One region of the Variovorax sp. PBS-H4 genome, then DNA from elsewhere that is predicted to be linked to it. Evidence: predicted binding sites of a transcription regulator. Region 1 holds the regulator's gene; the other holds the start of a gene.
What was found. Region 1 encodes FNR, which switches genes on or off when oxygen is low (the NO sensors DNR and NnrR bind a similar motif). Its sites were predicted from a motif close to TTGATNNNNATCAA; they were not measured.
Positions count from the first base shown of each region.

Region 2: the regulator FNR is predicted to act here: its motif matches at 3,682-3,695, upstream of E5CHR_RS15240 (universal stress protein).

Region 1 covers NZ_LR594675.1:4,135,500-4,143,109, reverse strand. Annotated here, with positions in the region: gene E5CHR_RS19640 (Gfo/Idh/MocA family protein) at 100-1,143, shown strand; gene E5CHR_RS19635 (IclR family transcriptional regulator) at 1,157-1,963, shown strand; gene E5CHR_RS19630 (sugar phosphate isomerase/epimerase family protein) at 1,960-2,781, shown strand; gene E5CHR_RS19625 (YoaK family protein) at 2,858-3,643, opposite strand; gene fnr (fumarate/nitrate reduction transcriptional regulator Fnr) at 3,734-4,450, opposite strand; gene hemN (oxygen-independent coproporphyrinogen III oxidase) at 4,572-5,990, shown strand; gene E5CHR_RS19610 (sulfite exporter TauE/SafE family protein) at 5,993-6,706, shown strand; gene E5CHR_RS19605 (universal stress protein) at 6,755-7,276, opposite strand; gene E5CHR_RS19600 (universal stress protein) at 7,409-7,610, shown strand, end outside.
Region 2 covers NZ_LR594675.1:3,204,271-3,211,880, forward strand. Annotated here, with positions in the region: gene E5CHR_RS15220 (ATP citrate lyase citrate-binding domain-containing protein) at 1-447, opposite strand, end outside; gene E5CHR_RS15225 (class II aldolase/adducin family protein) at 598-1,365, opposite strand; gene E5CHR_RS15230 (nitroreductase family protein) at 1,566-2,210, opposite strand; gene E5CHR_RS15235 (hypothetical protein) at 2,739-2,981, shown strand; gene E5CHR_RS31980 (hypothetical protein) at 2,993-3,127, opposite strand; gene E5CHR_RS15240 (universal stress protein) at 3,184-3,627, opposite strand; partial or broken gene E5CHR_RS15245 (heavy metal translocating P-type ATPase) at 3,730-6,061, shown strand; partial or broken gene ccoS (cbb3-type cytochrome oxidase assembly protein CcoS) at 6,073-6,198, shown strand; gene ccoN (cytochrome-c oxidase, cbb3-type subunit I) at 6,263-7,610, shown strand, end outside.

The DNA of each region.
Region 1 (7,610 bases):
GTCGGGGCAGCGGCCTGAACCTGAAAAAGATCCCTGTTGGAATGGTCCGACCATAGCATATAGTCGCCATACTGGAAATCATTTCTACAATTGCCGTCCATGACCATTGTCCCCTCCCGCATGCCCGTTGCCGTCGTCGGCGCGGGCGCCATCGGCCGCATGCACGTCGAGCGCATGCTGAGCCATCCGGACGTTTGCGTCGCCGGCGTCGCGGACCCAACGCCGGCCGCGCGGGAGTTCTGCGAGGCGCGCAGCCTGCCGTATTTCGACGATCACCGCGCCTTGCTCGACCAGCCGGGCGTGAAGGCGGCAATCGTCGCGACACCGAACGCTACGCACGCCGACGTCGGGATCGATTGCATCGAGCGCGGGCTGACGGTGCTCATGGAGAAGCCGGTGGCCGACACGGCGCAAGAGGGCCGCCGCCTGTGCGAGGCCGCCTGGCAGGCCAGGGTGCCGCTCATGGTGGGGCACCAGCGGCGCCACAACCCCATCATCCGGCGGGCCAGGCAGTTGCTCAGGCAGGGCGCGGTCGGCAGGGCGGTGAGCGTGACGGCGCTGGCGACATGGCTCAAGCCGGACAGCTACTTCGACGCCGTGTGGCGCAGGCAGGCGGGCGCGGGCCCGGTCCTGATCAACCTGATCCACGACATCGACCTGCTGCGCCACCTGGTCGGCGAGGTGGAGAGCGTGCAGGCGATTGCGTCCAGCGCGGTGCGCGGCTTCGAGGTGGAAGACACCGCCGCCGTCATCCTGCGCTTCGCGAACGGCGCGCTCGGCACGATGGCCGTGAGCGACGCAGCGGTCGCGCCGTGGAACTGGGACCTGGCCGCCGGCGAAGCGGACCATTACGCGCAGGTCGACGTCGACACGCATTTCATCAGCGGCACGGAAGGTTCGCTCACGCTGCCCCGACTGAACCTCTGGAAGCATTCCGGCAAGCGGGGCTGGCACGAGCCGCTCGCCGTCGAGCGCGAGATGCTCCATCGCCAAGATCCGTACATCGAGCAGCTGCGGCACCTGCGCGCCGTCGCCGAAGGCCGTGAACAGCCCGTCTGTTCCGGCGAGGACGGGTTGCGCACGCTCCTGGCCGCGCTGGCCATCGGGCGGGCTGCGCGCGAAGGCCAGCCGGTCACCATCTGAGAGGAGGCCCGCCATGTCCGGTGTCATGCAGCGCACCCTCGCAATCCTCGACTGCCTCGCGGACAACGTCGGCGGGATGCAGATCGGCGCGCTCGCCGATCGCATCGGCATCCCGATTTCGGCAGCGCATCGCCTGCTTGCCGAACTGGCGGAGCATGGCTGGGTGCGGCAGTCGCGTGAACGCGGCGAATACGTGCTGACGACCCGGCTCGTCTCGCTGGGGCTGACCTATCTCAAGAACTCGGGGATCATCGATCTTTGCCAGCCGGTGCTCGACACGCTGGCGGAAGCCAGCGGCGAGCTCGTGCGGCTGGGCGTCGTGGACGTCGATCACTTGACGTGGGTTGCCAAGTCGCAGGGGGCGCGCAGCGGCCTGCGCTACGACCCGGACATGGGAGTCGACGCGCAGCTCTCGTGCACGGCCACCGGTTTCGCGTGGTTGTCGACGCTGCCGGAGTCCGACGCCATTGCCCTGGTGAGCGCGCAGGGCCTTCCCGCGCCGGGGCGGTTCGGCCCCAGGGCGCCGACGTCGATGAACGCCGTGATGAAAGCCGTGCGGCAGGCGCGCAAGCAGGGGTTTGCCATCGCGGTCGAGACGTACACGGTCGGCCTGGCGGCGATCTCCGCCCCGATCATCGGCGCCCACGGAGGCGCCGTCGGCGTGCTTGCGATCTCGGGACCATCGGCGCGCCTGACGCAGGAGAAGATGCTGACGCTGGTGGCGCCCTTGCTGGCGGCCACGGCGGACCTCGCGGCGGCGAGCAGCGCGTCGCCCTTGTTCGACCGCGCGTTCAACTCACGCGAACTGGAGACCGCATGACAACGGCGAACCCCTGGAACCTGGGCCAACTCGTGGCGCTGCCTTATGCACCCCCGCAGATCGTCGGGCTCGCGGCGGCTGTCGGCTGCGCGGGCGTCGGCATCCGGTTGCTGCCTACGACGGCGGGTGGCTTGTACTACCCGCTGGTGGAGGACGCCGCAATGCTGCGCGAAACGCTCGCGGCACTGGCCGATACCGGGGTCGGCATCTTCGACCTGGAAGTGCTGCGCATCAACGAGCACTTCGACGTGGCCGCCTACGCCGGATTTCTCGAAGTCGGCGAGCAGCTCGGCGCGAAGCACATCCTCGTTGCGGGGGACGACCCGAACGCGTCGCGCATGACGGCGTCTTTCGCGGCGCTGTGCGAAGCGGCGGCCCGGCACAAGCTCACGTGCGACGTGGAGTTCATGCCATGGACGGACGTGCCCGACGTGGCAGCGGCCGTGCGCATCGTGCGTGGCGCCGCCCAGCCGAACGGCGGGGTGCTGGTGGACGCGCTGCACTTCGCGCGTTGCGGCAGCTCGCTCGAGGAAATCCGCGCGCTCGATCCGCGCTGGGTCCACTACGCCCAGATCTGCGACGGCCCGGTCCCGGGCCCCGACACGACCGAAGGCCTGATCCACGCGGCGCGCTGCGAGCGGATGCTTCCGGGCGAAGGGGACCTGCCGCTGCGCGCGCTGTTCGATGCCTTGCCGCGGGGCACGCCCGTCAGCATCGAGGTGCCGAGCGAATCGCGCGCCCCCGCCATGGGCTACGAAAACTGGGCGCGGCTGGCGGTGGCGGAGACGAATAAAGTCCTGGGCGCTCCGTTCCCCTAGGAATGGTCTGCAAAAAAGGCCCGAGAAAGCTGCCGAACATCCAGAAGGAGCAGTTGCAGTTTCTCGGGGGCCGCCGTCACGCCTTCCTTCCCGACCGTCTGGACCTGCGGCTCCAGCGGCGTGCCAGGGTGGCCAGGTCATCGAATGCCGGGACGATCGCAAGCACAAGCAACAACAGCGCGAGAGGAACAGTCGAGACGTACCCGACATGCTTGAATCCGACCGCGCCCATCACCCCGCCCAGGAAGAAAAAGACAACGAGAAGCGTGAGAACGCGAAGGCGGTCGCGGTTGGCGAGCACGCGAAGATGCGACGGCGGGCCAGAGGCATTCCGATAGAACAGTTTCCCGAGCTCGATCCCGATGTCGGTCACGATGCCGGTCAAGTGCGTCGTTCTGATCTCGGCGTGCGACAGCTTGGTGATCACGGCGTTCTGCAGCCCCATGATGAAGCAGAGCAGCATCACTGTCACGGGCACAAAGAAGCCCTGCATGCTGGACAACCTGGCCCCCAGCGCTCCAAAGCAGATCAGGAGGGTGGCTTCCACCAGCAGCGGCAAAGCGTATTCGCTGTGCATGCGGCGCCTGCGCGCATAGTTGACCAGTACTGCGGAAGTTGCCGCTCCTGCCACGAACGACACCAGTCCGCCCGCCCCGCCCAGCACGATGTCGTAGGTGCCCAGCACAAGATTGTCTGCCATGGACGAGACGATGCCTGTCATGTGCGAGGTGTACTGATGGACGGCCAGGAACCCGCCGGCGTTGATCGCGCCGGCCACGAATGCCAACGCAAACCCGAGGTGGCGGTTTGCGATCGGGGTTCTTTTTCGACCGGTAAGTCGTCTGGCGTAGTCGATGGGCATGGGCTGCTGCTGGCCGGATCCTACCGCCTTCAGTCGCTCAGGCGCGCGTAGCACGTGCGAAGCGCCGCCTCTCTTCAGGACGCCGGCAGGTCAGCAGCCGGGAGGATTGACCAGACGCCGGAGCGCCTCCGGATCGACGATGCGCACCTTGCGCTGGTCGACCTCGACGATGCCGTCCGTCATGAACTTCGAGAGCGTGCGGCTCACCGTTTCGAGCGTGAGCCCCAGGTAGCTGCCGATCTCCTCGCGGGTCATGCGCAGGATGAACTCGGACTGCGAGAAGCCGCGCGCGTGCAGGCGCTGTACGAGATTCAGCAGGAAGGCAGCGAGCCGCTCCTCGGCGCGCATGCTCCCCAGCAGCAGCATCACGCCGTGATCGCGCACGATCTCCCGGCTCATGATCTGGTGGATGTGGCGCTGCAGCACCTTGACCTCGCGCGACAGCGCCTCCAGGCGATGGAAGGGCATCACGCAGACCTCGGCGTCCTCGATGGCGATGGCATCGCAGGTGTGCTGGTCATTGACGATGCCGTCCAGGCCGATGATCTCGCCCGCCATCTGGAAGCCCGTGACCTGGTCGCGACCATCCTCGCTCGCGACGCGCGTCTTGAAGAAGCCGCTGCGGATGGCGTAGAGCGCGCTGAAGCGCTCGCCGTTGCGGAACAGGGTCTCGCGCCGGCGCACCTTGCGTCGCGTGGAAACGAGCTCGTCGATGCGCTTCAGATCGTCCGGCTCCAGCCCGGCGGGCATGCAGAGCTCGCGCAGGGTACAGCTCGAGCAGGCGACCTTGATGTTCTGGGCTGTCATGGCGGGGTGTTGGAGAGGTGCGGTCATTCTGTGTCGCAACGCACGTCGCGGGCTTGATGCACATCAAGGCCCGCCGCGCCGCGCGGCGGCATAGTGGCTCATTGCTTTTCATGCCGCTGCGATGAAATCATCTTTGGCCTTCGCCCCCGACGCCGCGTCGCTGATCCTCCCGTCACAGGAGCTGCTGCGCCGCTTCGACCTCCAGGGGCCCCGCTATACCTCCTACCCGACGGCCGACCGCTTCGTCGAAGCCTTCGGACCCGAGGACTACGTGCGAGCGCTGCGTCAGCGCTGCGAACTCGGCGCGCACGGGCGGCCGCTGTCGCTCTACGTGCACATCCCGTTCTGTGCATCGCTGTGCTATTACTGTGCCTGCAACAAGATCGTTACCCGCCACCAGAGCCGAGGGCGGGAGTACCTCGATTACCTGGCCAAGGAGATCGCCCTGCAGGCCGCGCAGCTCGGCCGCGGCGCTGCGGTCAGCCAGCTGCACCTTGGTGGCGGGACGCCGACCTTCCTGCACGACGCCGGATTGCGCGAACTGCTGTCGGTGCTCGGGGACGCGTTCACGCTGGCGCCGGAACGCGAGCAGTCGATCGAGATCGATCCGCGTACCGTGGACGGGCACCGCCTCGCGAACCTCGCCGACATGGGCTTCGATCGCCTGAGCTTCGGCGTCCAGGACTTCGACCCGGAGGTGCAGAAGGCCGTGCACCGCGTTCAGCCCGCGAGGCAGGTGTTCGACCTGGTGGCGAGCGCGCGCGGGCTCGGCTTCGGCTCGATCAACATCGATCTCATCCATGGACTGCCGCGCCAGACCATCCAGTCCTTCGACCGCACGCTCGCGCAGGTCTGCGAGCTGCGGCCCGACCGCATCGCGCTCTATGCCTATGCGCACCTTCCGGAGCGGTTCAAGGCCCAGCGCCGTATCGCGGCCGACGAATTGCCGGACGCCAGGACCCGGATCGAGATGCTGTCGCGGTCGATCGCGACGCTCTCCGCGGCGGGCTACGTCTACATCGGCATGGACCATTTCGCCCTGCCGGATGACCCGCTCGCCATTGCGAAGCGCCAGGGGCGCCTGCATCGCAACTTCCAGGGCTACACCACGCAGCCGGACAGTGACCTGGTGGCCCTCGGGGTGTCGGGCATCGGTGCGGTCGGCGCCACCTACAGCCAGAACGCCAAGACACTCGAGGAGTACTACGACCACCTGGACCAGGATCGATTGCCGGTGGTGCGTGGCCTGGCCATGACGCGCGACGATGTGCTCCGGCGTTCGGTAATCATGGCGCTGATGTGCCAGGGCCACGTGGACTTCGAGGCGATCGAGCAAGCGCACCTGGTCGACTTCCGGCGCTACTTCGCGGACGAGCTGGTGGCACTGGCACCCCTCGCTGCACAGGAGTTGGTGCACGTGCACGACCACGAGATCGAAGTCACGCCGATGGGCTGGTTCTTCGTGCGGGCCATCGCGATGGTGTTCGACCGCTACCTGCAGTCCGACCGCAATCGCGCGCGCTTCTCGCGCATCGTCTGAGCATGCAGACCGCGCTGGCCGGCACCGCGTTGCTGATGGGACTGGCCGGCGGGCCCCATTGCGTCGCCATGTGCGGCGCGGCCTGTGCCGGCGTGATCCGCATCGTGCGCGCGCCGCAAGGCGGTGGCGTTGCGGCACTGCCGATGCGGGAGCGGGAAGGTGCGGCGGCCTGGGCTTTTCACGCGGGGCGGGTGGGCGGCTACGCGGCGGCCGGCGCGGTGGCCGCGGCCGCGGTGGGGAGCCTCGCCTTCGCGAGCGGGCAGGTGGCGGCTTTGCGCCCGTTGTGGGTGCTGCTCCATGTGTTCGTCCTGGGCTGGGCGCTGTTGCTCGCGGGGCTCGGGCGCCAGCCGATGTGGGCCCATCGCATCGGGAGGGCGGTGGCTGCGCGGCTGCACCCAGCGACGGGCTCGGTGCCGGGCCTGCTTGCCATCGGGGCGATGTGGGTTGCCATGCCCTGCGGCTTGCTCTATTCGGCGCTGATGCTGGCGGGCCTGGCCGATGGGCCCGTCCAGGGCGCGCTGGTGATGACGCTCTTCGCCGCGGGCAGCGGCGTGTGGCTCGCGGCGGCGCCGTGGCTGTGGGAGCGCCTGGGCTCGGGCGCCGGCGTGATGCGCAAGGAGTGGGGCACTCGCATCGCAGGCGGACTGCTCGCCGCGATGGCGGTGCAGGCGCTGTGGAACGATCTGACCCGGCAGATAGAGATCTGGTGCGGCTAGGGTTGCAGGCCCGCCGGTCAGGTCACGCCAGGCCGGCTGCCTCGCGCGCTATTCGAAGGCCAGGGCGCCCGTTGGCAGGCTGACGTGCACCGCCTTCACTTCCTCCCCGGCCTTCTTTTCGCTTTCGGGTGCGCGCACCAGGAGGACGGGGACCGAGGCGTACCGCAGGATGTGTTCTGCGCTGCTGCCCATGACGACGCGACCGACTCCGCGGCGGCCATGGGTACCGAGGACGATGAGTTGCGCGGGCCACTTGGCGGCCTCGTCGTTCACCATCTGGTGGACCGATCCCGAGAAGCTGTCGCACAGCTGTGCCTCTGCATCGACCCCGGCGGCCTGTGCCTTGGCCTTGCCCTCGTCGAGGATGCGCCTGCCCTGCTCGCGAAGCACGTTGAGCCAATCGCCTGCATAGCCCGAGTAGGCATCCATGGCCAGGGCGAAAGAGAGCTCGTCGATCACGTGGAAGAGCCTCAGCCTGCCTTGCGTGAGCCTGGCAAGTTGAATGGCCTCCTCGAGGCCGCGGGTCGATGTCGCGCTGCCATCGACGGGAACAAGGATCCGTTGGTACATGGTCTGCTCCTGGATTGGATGGGGCCAGTGTCAGCATTGCCGGGTTCCGTGGCTTGATCTGGCGCAAGGGAGCACGATCCGCCGGCAGCGAGCATCAAGCCATCCAATACTTTCATCAACGAGGCCCTCATCATGAAGACTCTTCTGGCCGTGGATGGCAGCGACTACACGAACCGCATGTTGTCCTATCTGGCGACGCACAAGGAATTCCTCGGCGTGCAGCCTTGCACGGTGCTCTACGTGGTCCTGCCGGTGCCGCACCGGGCCGCCGCGTTCGCAGGGCCTGACATGGTGCGCGGCTACTACGAGGACGATGCACGCGTCGTGCTGGATC
Region 2 (7,610 bases), 930 kb from region 1:
GGTCAGGGGGTCGAAGGGCACCGTCGCGACCTGGGTCTTGTCCAGCTCCTCGATGTCCATGCCGCCCATGTGCGTGAGCGTCATGGTCGGCGCGCGGAAGCGGGTGGAGTCGCTGATGGAAAAGTAGACCTCGTGCTTGGCCGGCACGCCGGCCTCGAAGGTCACGCCGTTTGCCTTGGCCTTGACATGGCCGACCGTGTGCTCGGCGAAGTAGAGGCGTTCCTTTTCGGCGAGTGCGGTCTTCAGGTCGGTGGCCCGGCCCAGCAGGCCGGCCTTGCCCTTCTTGCCGATGCCGCCCTTGAAAACGGGCTTGACGAAGATGAGCCCGTACTTGTCGATCAGCGCCTTGATTTCCTCTTCGCTGGCCGCGGGGCCCAGCACCTCGGTGGCCGGAAAGCCCGCGAATTGCAGCAGGCGTGCGCCGTGCAACATGCCGGTGATCTGCATGGTCGATGTCTCCTGTAGTGCGCGAACTGCGCCGTGGGCGGCCCGCGTCTCGGGCGGCCTCGGAGAAATCGTAGGAATCGAAGCTGTCGATCCGCCGTCAGTGCGCTGAGGGTAAGTACGGGTAGCGAGACTGCCGGCCGCGGCCCGCTACTAGTTCTTGTAGGTCGAGTCGATCCGGTCGAGCCTGCGGATCAACGCAGGCCAGACGAAGGCCCCGCCCAAGCCACCGGTCTGCACCTTCAGCGCCTGCCCCACGCCTTCGATGATGCGCGGATCGACATGGGTGAGTTCGCCGCCGCCTGCCTGTGCGGCGATCTGGATCTGGCAGGTGTTTTCGAAGGTGTACATCGACAGGAACGCGTCGGCGATGGTCTTGCCCACGGTCAGCAAGCCATGGTTGCGCAGCATCAGGAAGTTGGCTTCGCCCATGTCGGCCTGCAGCCGCGGCTTCTCGTCGTCGCGGAAGGCCACGCCCTCGTAGTCGTGGTAGGCCAGCGAGGCCAGCACGAAGGTGGATTGCTGGCTGATCGGCAGCACGCCGTCTTTTTGCGCGCTGACGGCGATGCCCGCACGCGTGTGGGTGTGCAGCACGCACTGGATGTCCGGCCGGGCCGCATGGATGGCGCTATGAATGACGAAGCCCGCGGGATTGACGGGGTAGGGCGAGGTGATCACCTTGCTGCAGTCCTGGTCCACCTTGACCAGGCTCGAGGCGGTGATCTCGTCGAACATCAGCCCGTAGGGATTGATCAGGAAATGGTGATCGGGCCCCGGCACGCGCGCACTGATGTGGGTGAAGACGAGGTCGCTCCAGCCGTGGAGGGCGACGAGCCGGTAGCAGGCCGCGAGGTCCACGCGCAATTGCCATTCCTCGGCGGAGACGAGCTTCTGGATTTCGGAATGCGTGGTGGTGTTCATGGCGATGCGCGGTCCTGCGCGTTGGATGGCCGAAGGTTGATTGTCAAGATACCGCGGCAGGTTTCAACGCGGGAAAACGCCGGGTCGACGCTCAAGGTGCGCAGGCGCGGGCGTCAGGGCATCTCCACCTTCGAGACGAGGATGTAGCCCGCGCCCTGGACCGTGCTCACCGGCGCCATGTCAGCGCCAAGCAGAACGCGTCAATGTCCGCGTACGGGCCCCAGTTGTGAGACATAGCGCTCGAGCGCTGGCCGTGCCGGGCCCTCTTTGTGGGCCAGCACCGTGCCCACGCTGATGAAGCACAGCGGCTCCTCGTGTTCCTCCACGCCGAACAACGCGCGCAGCTCGGCAGACTGGAGCGACTCGCCGCTGGTGAGGGCAGAGCCGTAGCCCAGGACGGTCGCAGTCAGCAGCATGTTCTGGATGGCGCATCCGGCCGACAGGATTCTCTCGGTCGCCGGGATCTGCTCGTTCTGGGGGCCGAGCCGAACGATTGCGAGCATCAGGACCGGTGCCTGGAATGCCTTCTCGCGCTCCATGCCGCGCTGGTCAGGCGTGGCGGCGGTGTCGCGTTCCTCCAGGGACCGCGCCAAAACTTCGCCCAGCCGCCCGCGTTGCGGTGGTGGAACGATGACGAAGCGCCATGGCACGAGTCCTCCATGATCGGGCGCCGCGGCGGCGGCGCCGAGGATATGTTCGAGTTCGGGCTGCGTGGGTCCCGGCGCGCCGAGCCGCCGGGGCAGCACGGTGCGGCGCGTGTGGAGGAGCTCGGCCAGTTGCCGTTCGGTGACAGGCGGATCGGCCGCGCCCGGCGATGACACGCCGTGTTCCATGGAAGAAGACATTGGGAGCTCTCTTGTTGCGTTTGGCGAGGCCTCCACAGGTCCGGGGTGCTCCGGAAGCGGGTGTCGCGCTTGAATCCTCGGGACATTGTTCGGGTGTTCACAGCGTAGCGGGACGCGGTCTCCAGGCGTTGATCTGGATCAACCCACTTCCGGTCACGCACCGCGCGACGGAGATGCGCGATTCGAAGAACGGCGCAGCAACTCGCCGCGGTTGCAACCACTATGTCGTTCAGGCTATTGCACTCTCCGGCGGGCCTTCTACGATAGCGAACGCGTCGGACACTGCGGTCGACGCCATGGCTCCAGCGGCCCGCGTTACCCGGACCTCCGCGGAGACTTGAAACTCGAGAGGCCATCTGGGCCCGACGACAGACGGTGGTATGGGTCCCGCAATCGGAACCTTGTTGCACGCGTCATCGCGAAGTGCTGCACGCAACCCGCCCTCGGCCGGCTTCGGCTTGAACGGCGAGGTGCGCAGAACTTGACCTCCAATCATCCGCGTCGGTTTGGCCACACCCAGGAGCCGGTATGAACATCGTCATGGGAATTCGCACATCGATCTTTATGTGCGCAGCACTCACCATCTCCGCCTGCTACGACAGCGGCGTGAAATCCAAGGACAACGGCGCGACGCCTGTAGCCCTGAAGGCCCAGGCGACGGAGCAAGGAGGCATCGAAGGGCGGCTCGACGCCTACTTCGGTGAAAGGTTCTCGGAAGCCCAGAAGGCGCTTTCGACAAGGGCCCCCGATCCGGACGCCCCCAGCTTCTGAGGGCGCCAACGTCAGGCCGGCCGTACGGTAGCGGCCTGCGCCTGTGGAGATTCCGCCAAGCCTGCGGCCACCAGCAAACCGGTCGCCGCCAGGGTGGCAAGAACGAACGCAAATGCCTTCAGCATGGCGGACTGTTTCGTGGTCAAGGTACAAGCTCCTGCAGGGTTTCGAGAAGTTCGTTCGCCTCGATGCGAGCCGCCCGCTATCGAAGCACCAGCACAGGCAGCGCCGAATGCGTCAGCACATGCTGCGTCTCGCTGCCCAGCAACAGCCGCTTGATCCCTTTGCGCCCGTGCGAGGCCATCACGATCAGGTCGCTCTTGTGCTTCTTCGACGCCGCGATGACCGCATCGGCCACCCGGTCCGAAGTGACTGCGACCGTCTTGGCGCGAATGCCGGCTGCCTTGGCCCGCGCACCGATCGCGTCGAGCAGGCCCTGCGCCTTGTCGGCCCACTGCTTCTCGATGCGCGCGACATCCTGGTGCGAGAACGACATCGCGCCGTCGAAGTAGTTCGTTGGATAGCGCGGTATGACGGTAAGCGCGACGAGGTCGGCGTCATGCTGCGCCGCAAGCGCGATGGCGCTGGACACGGCCTTCTTCGAGAGCGTCGAGCCGTCGGTCGCGACGAGGATGCGTTTGAACATGGTGTTTCCGATGAAGCGATGTTGCCAAGCGTAGACGGCTGGCGCGCAAGCGGGTTGATACAGATCAATCCAGGGGCACGTGCGGCCCCGTAGCCTCGCCACATGCAAGCTGCACTCTCGGCGACCCGGGCCACCGGCGCGGACCCAACATGCGCTGATGCCGAATCGAAGGCCGGCTGGACGGCGCTCGACGACCCGGCCGAGTGGCACGCCTTCGGGCGACCGCTCGACGGCGACGCCGCCACCGGCCGCTGGGAATCGCAGGTCGTGGTCGAGGGCATGCACTGCGCGGCGTGTGCGTTCACGGTGGAGGCGGTGCTGGCGCAGGTGCCGGGCGTGTGCAAGGTCGAAGTCAATGCGGCGACCCGGCGGGCGCGTGTGGTCTGGTCGGCCGCAGCCGTGAGTCCTTCCCGCTGGTTTGGCGCCAGTGCTGCAGCCGGATACCGGCTGCTGCCCGCCGCGGACACGGCCCTGCGCGCGCGACGCACGCGCGAGGCCCGGCTGGCGCTCTGGCGCTGGCTGGTCGCGGGCTTCTGCATGATGCAGGTGATGATGTACGCCTATCCCGCGTATATCGCCCAGCCCGGTGACCTGGCGCCGGACGCCGCGCAGCTGCTTCGCTGGGCATCGTGGGTACTGACGCTGCCGGTGATGCTGTTCTCGTGCGGTCCGTTTTTTCGCAGCGCGCTGCGCGACCTGCGCATGCGACGCGTCGGCATGGACCTGCCCGTGGCGCTCGGCATTGCCGTGACCTTCGCGGTCAGCACAGCAGCCACCTTCGACGCCGCGGGACCCCTGGGCGGCGAGGTCTACTTCGATTCGCTCACGATGTTCGTGTTCTTCCTGCTGACGGGGCGATGGCTGGAAGCACGATTGCGGGACCGCACGGCCGGGTCCCTGGAAGCCTTGATGAACCGGCTGCCGGACAGCGTCGAGCGGCTCGGCGCCGACGGGGCCTTCTTGCGCGTCGCCGTGCGGCGGCTCGTGCGCGGCGACGTGGTGCGCGTGCTGCCTGGCGAAGCCTTTCCGGCGGACGGCGTCGTGACCGCGGGCGACACCACGGCGGACGAAGCCCTGCTGACCGGCGAATCGCGCCCGGTGCCGCGCCCCTGCGGCGCGCACGTGCTGGCCGGCAGCCACAATCTCTCGTCGCCCGTGCAGGTGCAGGTGGAATCAGTGGGGCAGGGCACGCGCTTCGCTCAGATCGTCGCATTGATGGAGAGCGCTTCGTTGCAGAAGCCGCGGCTCGCCCAACTGGCGGACCGTGCGGCGCGGCCCTTCCTGCTGGCCGTGCTTGCCGCCGCCGCGCTGGCTGCCGCGTTCTGGTGGCAGGTCGATCCCGGTCGCGCGTTGATGGTCGCGGTAGCGGTGCTGATCGTGACCTGCCCCTGCGCGCTGTCGCTCGCCACGCCGGCGGCCATGCTGGCCAGCGCGGGTGCAATGGCGCGCGGCGGCGTGATGGTGCGCAATCTTCAGGCGCTCGAGGCGCTGGCAACTGTGGACACCGTCGTGTTCGACAAGACCGGCACACTGACGCGCGATACGCCCAGGCTGGAGCGCGTCTATTGCCGCAAGGGCCTGCGGCCGGGCGACGCGGTCGAGCTCGCCGCCGCGCTCGGCGCGCAATCGCTGCATCCGGCCGCACGCGCGATGGTCGGCGCGTGGCGTTCGCAATTTCGCTCTCCCCCGGCATGGGAACTTCTAGGCACGACCGAATACAGCGGCATGGGACTCCGAGGGCCGCTTGCGCCGTGCAGGCGATGCGGGGGGGGCGGCGCGCCGACTGCGCCTGGGCTCGGCGGCATTCTGCGACGTCGAGCCGCTGCAGGTCGCGACGCGGCGCAGGTGCACCTGAGCGATCCGCAGGGCTGGATCGCCAGCTTTGTGTTGGCCGAGGAACTGCGCAGCGATGCTGTCGGGATCGCGTGGCCGCGCTGCGGGAGCAGGGCGTTGCCGTGCAACTCCTGTCCGGCGACCGTGCCGCTGCCGCGCAGGACGTGTTGCGCGGCGCGCGGGTATCGGCGTGTTCCAAGGGGACTGCACGCCGGAGGCCAAGCTGCGCGTGCTGCAGGCGCTGCAGGCGCATGGCGGTCGGGTCGCCATGGTCGGCGACGGCGACGGCCCGGTGCTCGCGCAGGCCAACGCGTCCTTCGCGGTCGGCGCCGCGGTCCCGCTGGCGCAGGCGCGCGCCGATTTCGTCGTGCTGGGCGATTCGCTCGCGGCCATCCCGCAGGCCATCGCGCAGGCGCGCCGCACCCTGCGCATCGTGCGCCAGAACCTCTGGTGGGCGGCCGGCTACAACGCGCTGTGCGTGCCGATGGCGCTGACAGGCTGGCTGCCTGCCTGGCTCGCCGGGCTGGGCATGGCGGCGAGTTCGCTGGTGGTGGTGCTCAACGCGGCGCGCCTGGCCAGGCCGGCAGGCAGGAGAGACTGATGGACATCCTCTTCCTGCTGGTCCCCTTTTCTGTGGTGCTCGTGCTGGTGATCCTGGCCGGTCTTTGGTGGGCGGTCGAGCGTGGCCAGTTCGACGACATCGAAGGCGAAGGCGAGCGCATTCTGCGAAACGATTGATCTGCATCAAGCCGCCGGCCATGCGGCGCCCGGACACTGGCGCCACCAAGACAAGGCCACGAAGATGCAACCCTCCAATCCCTCCCAAGCCGTCTACAGCGACACGGTCGTGCGGCAGTTTGCCCTCATGTCCGTAGTCTGGGGCGTGGTCGGCATGCTGGTCGGCGTGATCATCGCGTCGCAGCTGGCATGGCCTGAACTCAACTTCGGCATCCCCTGGCTCAGCTACGGGCGCCTGCGGCCGCTGCACACCAACGCGGTGATCTTCGCCTTCGGCGGCTGCGCGCTGATGGCGACCAGTTTCCACGTGGTGCAGCGCACCTGCCAGGTCCGCCTGTTCGCGCCCGGCCTGGCGTCTTTCGTTTTCTGGGGCTGGCAGGCGGTGATCGTCGCCGCCGCCATCAGCCTGCCGATGGGCTACACGAGCGGCAAGGAGTACGCCGAGCTCGAGTGGCCGATCGACATCCTGATTGCGCTGGTGTGGGTGGCCTATGCGGTCGTGTTCTTCGGCACCATCGGCACGCGCAAGGTCCGCCACATCTACGTGGCCAACTGGTTCTACGGTGCCTTCATCATCGCGGTGGCACTGCTGCACATCGTCAACAGCGCGGCCATCCCGGCCGGCTGGATGAAGAGCTACTCGGCCTATGCCGGCGTGCAGGACGCGATGGTGCAGTGGTGGTACGGCCACAACGCCGTGGGCTTCTTCCTCACGGCGGGCTTCCTCGGGATGATGTACTACTACATCCCCAAGCAGGCCGGCCGGCCGGTGTACTCGTACCGGCTTTCGATCGTGCACTTCTGGGCGCTGATCTTCACCTACATGTGGGCGGGGCCCCACCACCTGCACTACACCGCGCTGCCCGACTGGACGCAGTCGGTCGGCATGGTGTTCTCGCTGATCCTGCTGGCGCCGAGCTGGGGCGGGATGATCAACGGGATCATGACGTTGTCGGGCGCCTGGCACAAGCTGCGCACCGATCCGATCCTGCGCTTCCTGATCGTGGCGCTCTCGTTCTATGGCATGGCGACCTTCGAGGGACCGATGATGTCGGTCAAGACGGTGAACGCACTGTCGCACTACACCGACTGGACGGTGGGCCACGTGCATGCCGGTGCGCTCGGGTGGGTCGGGCTGATCACGATGGGTTCGCTCTACTACCTGATCCCGCGGATGTACAGCCGCACGGAGATGCACAGCGTCAAGGCCATCGAGCTGCATTTCTGGATGTCCACTGTCGGCATCGTGCTCTACATCGCGGCCATGTGGATCGCCGGCGTGATGCAGGGACTGATGTGGCGCGCCGTGAACGCCGACGGCACGCTCACCTACACCTTCGTCGAGGGCGTCAAGGCCACCTATCCGTACTACGTGGTGCGGATGATCGGCGGCCTGCTTTACCTGTCCGGCA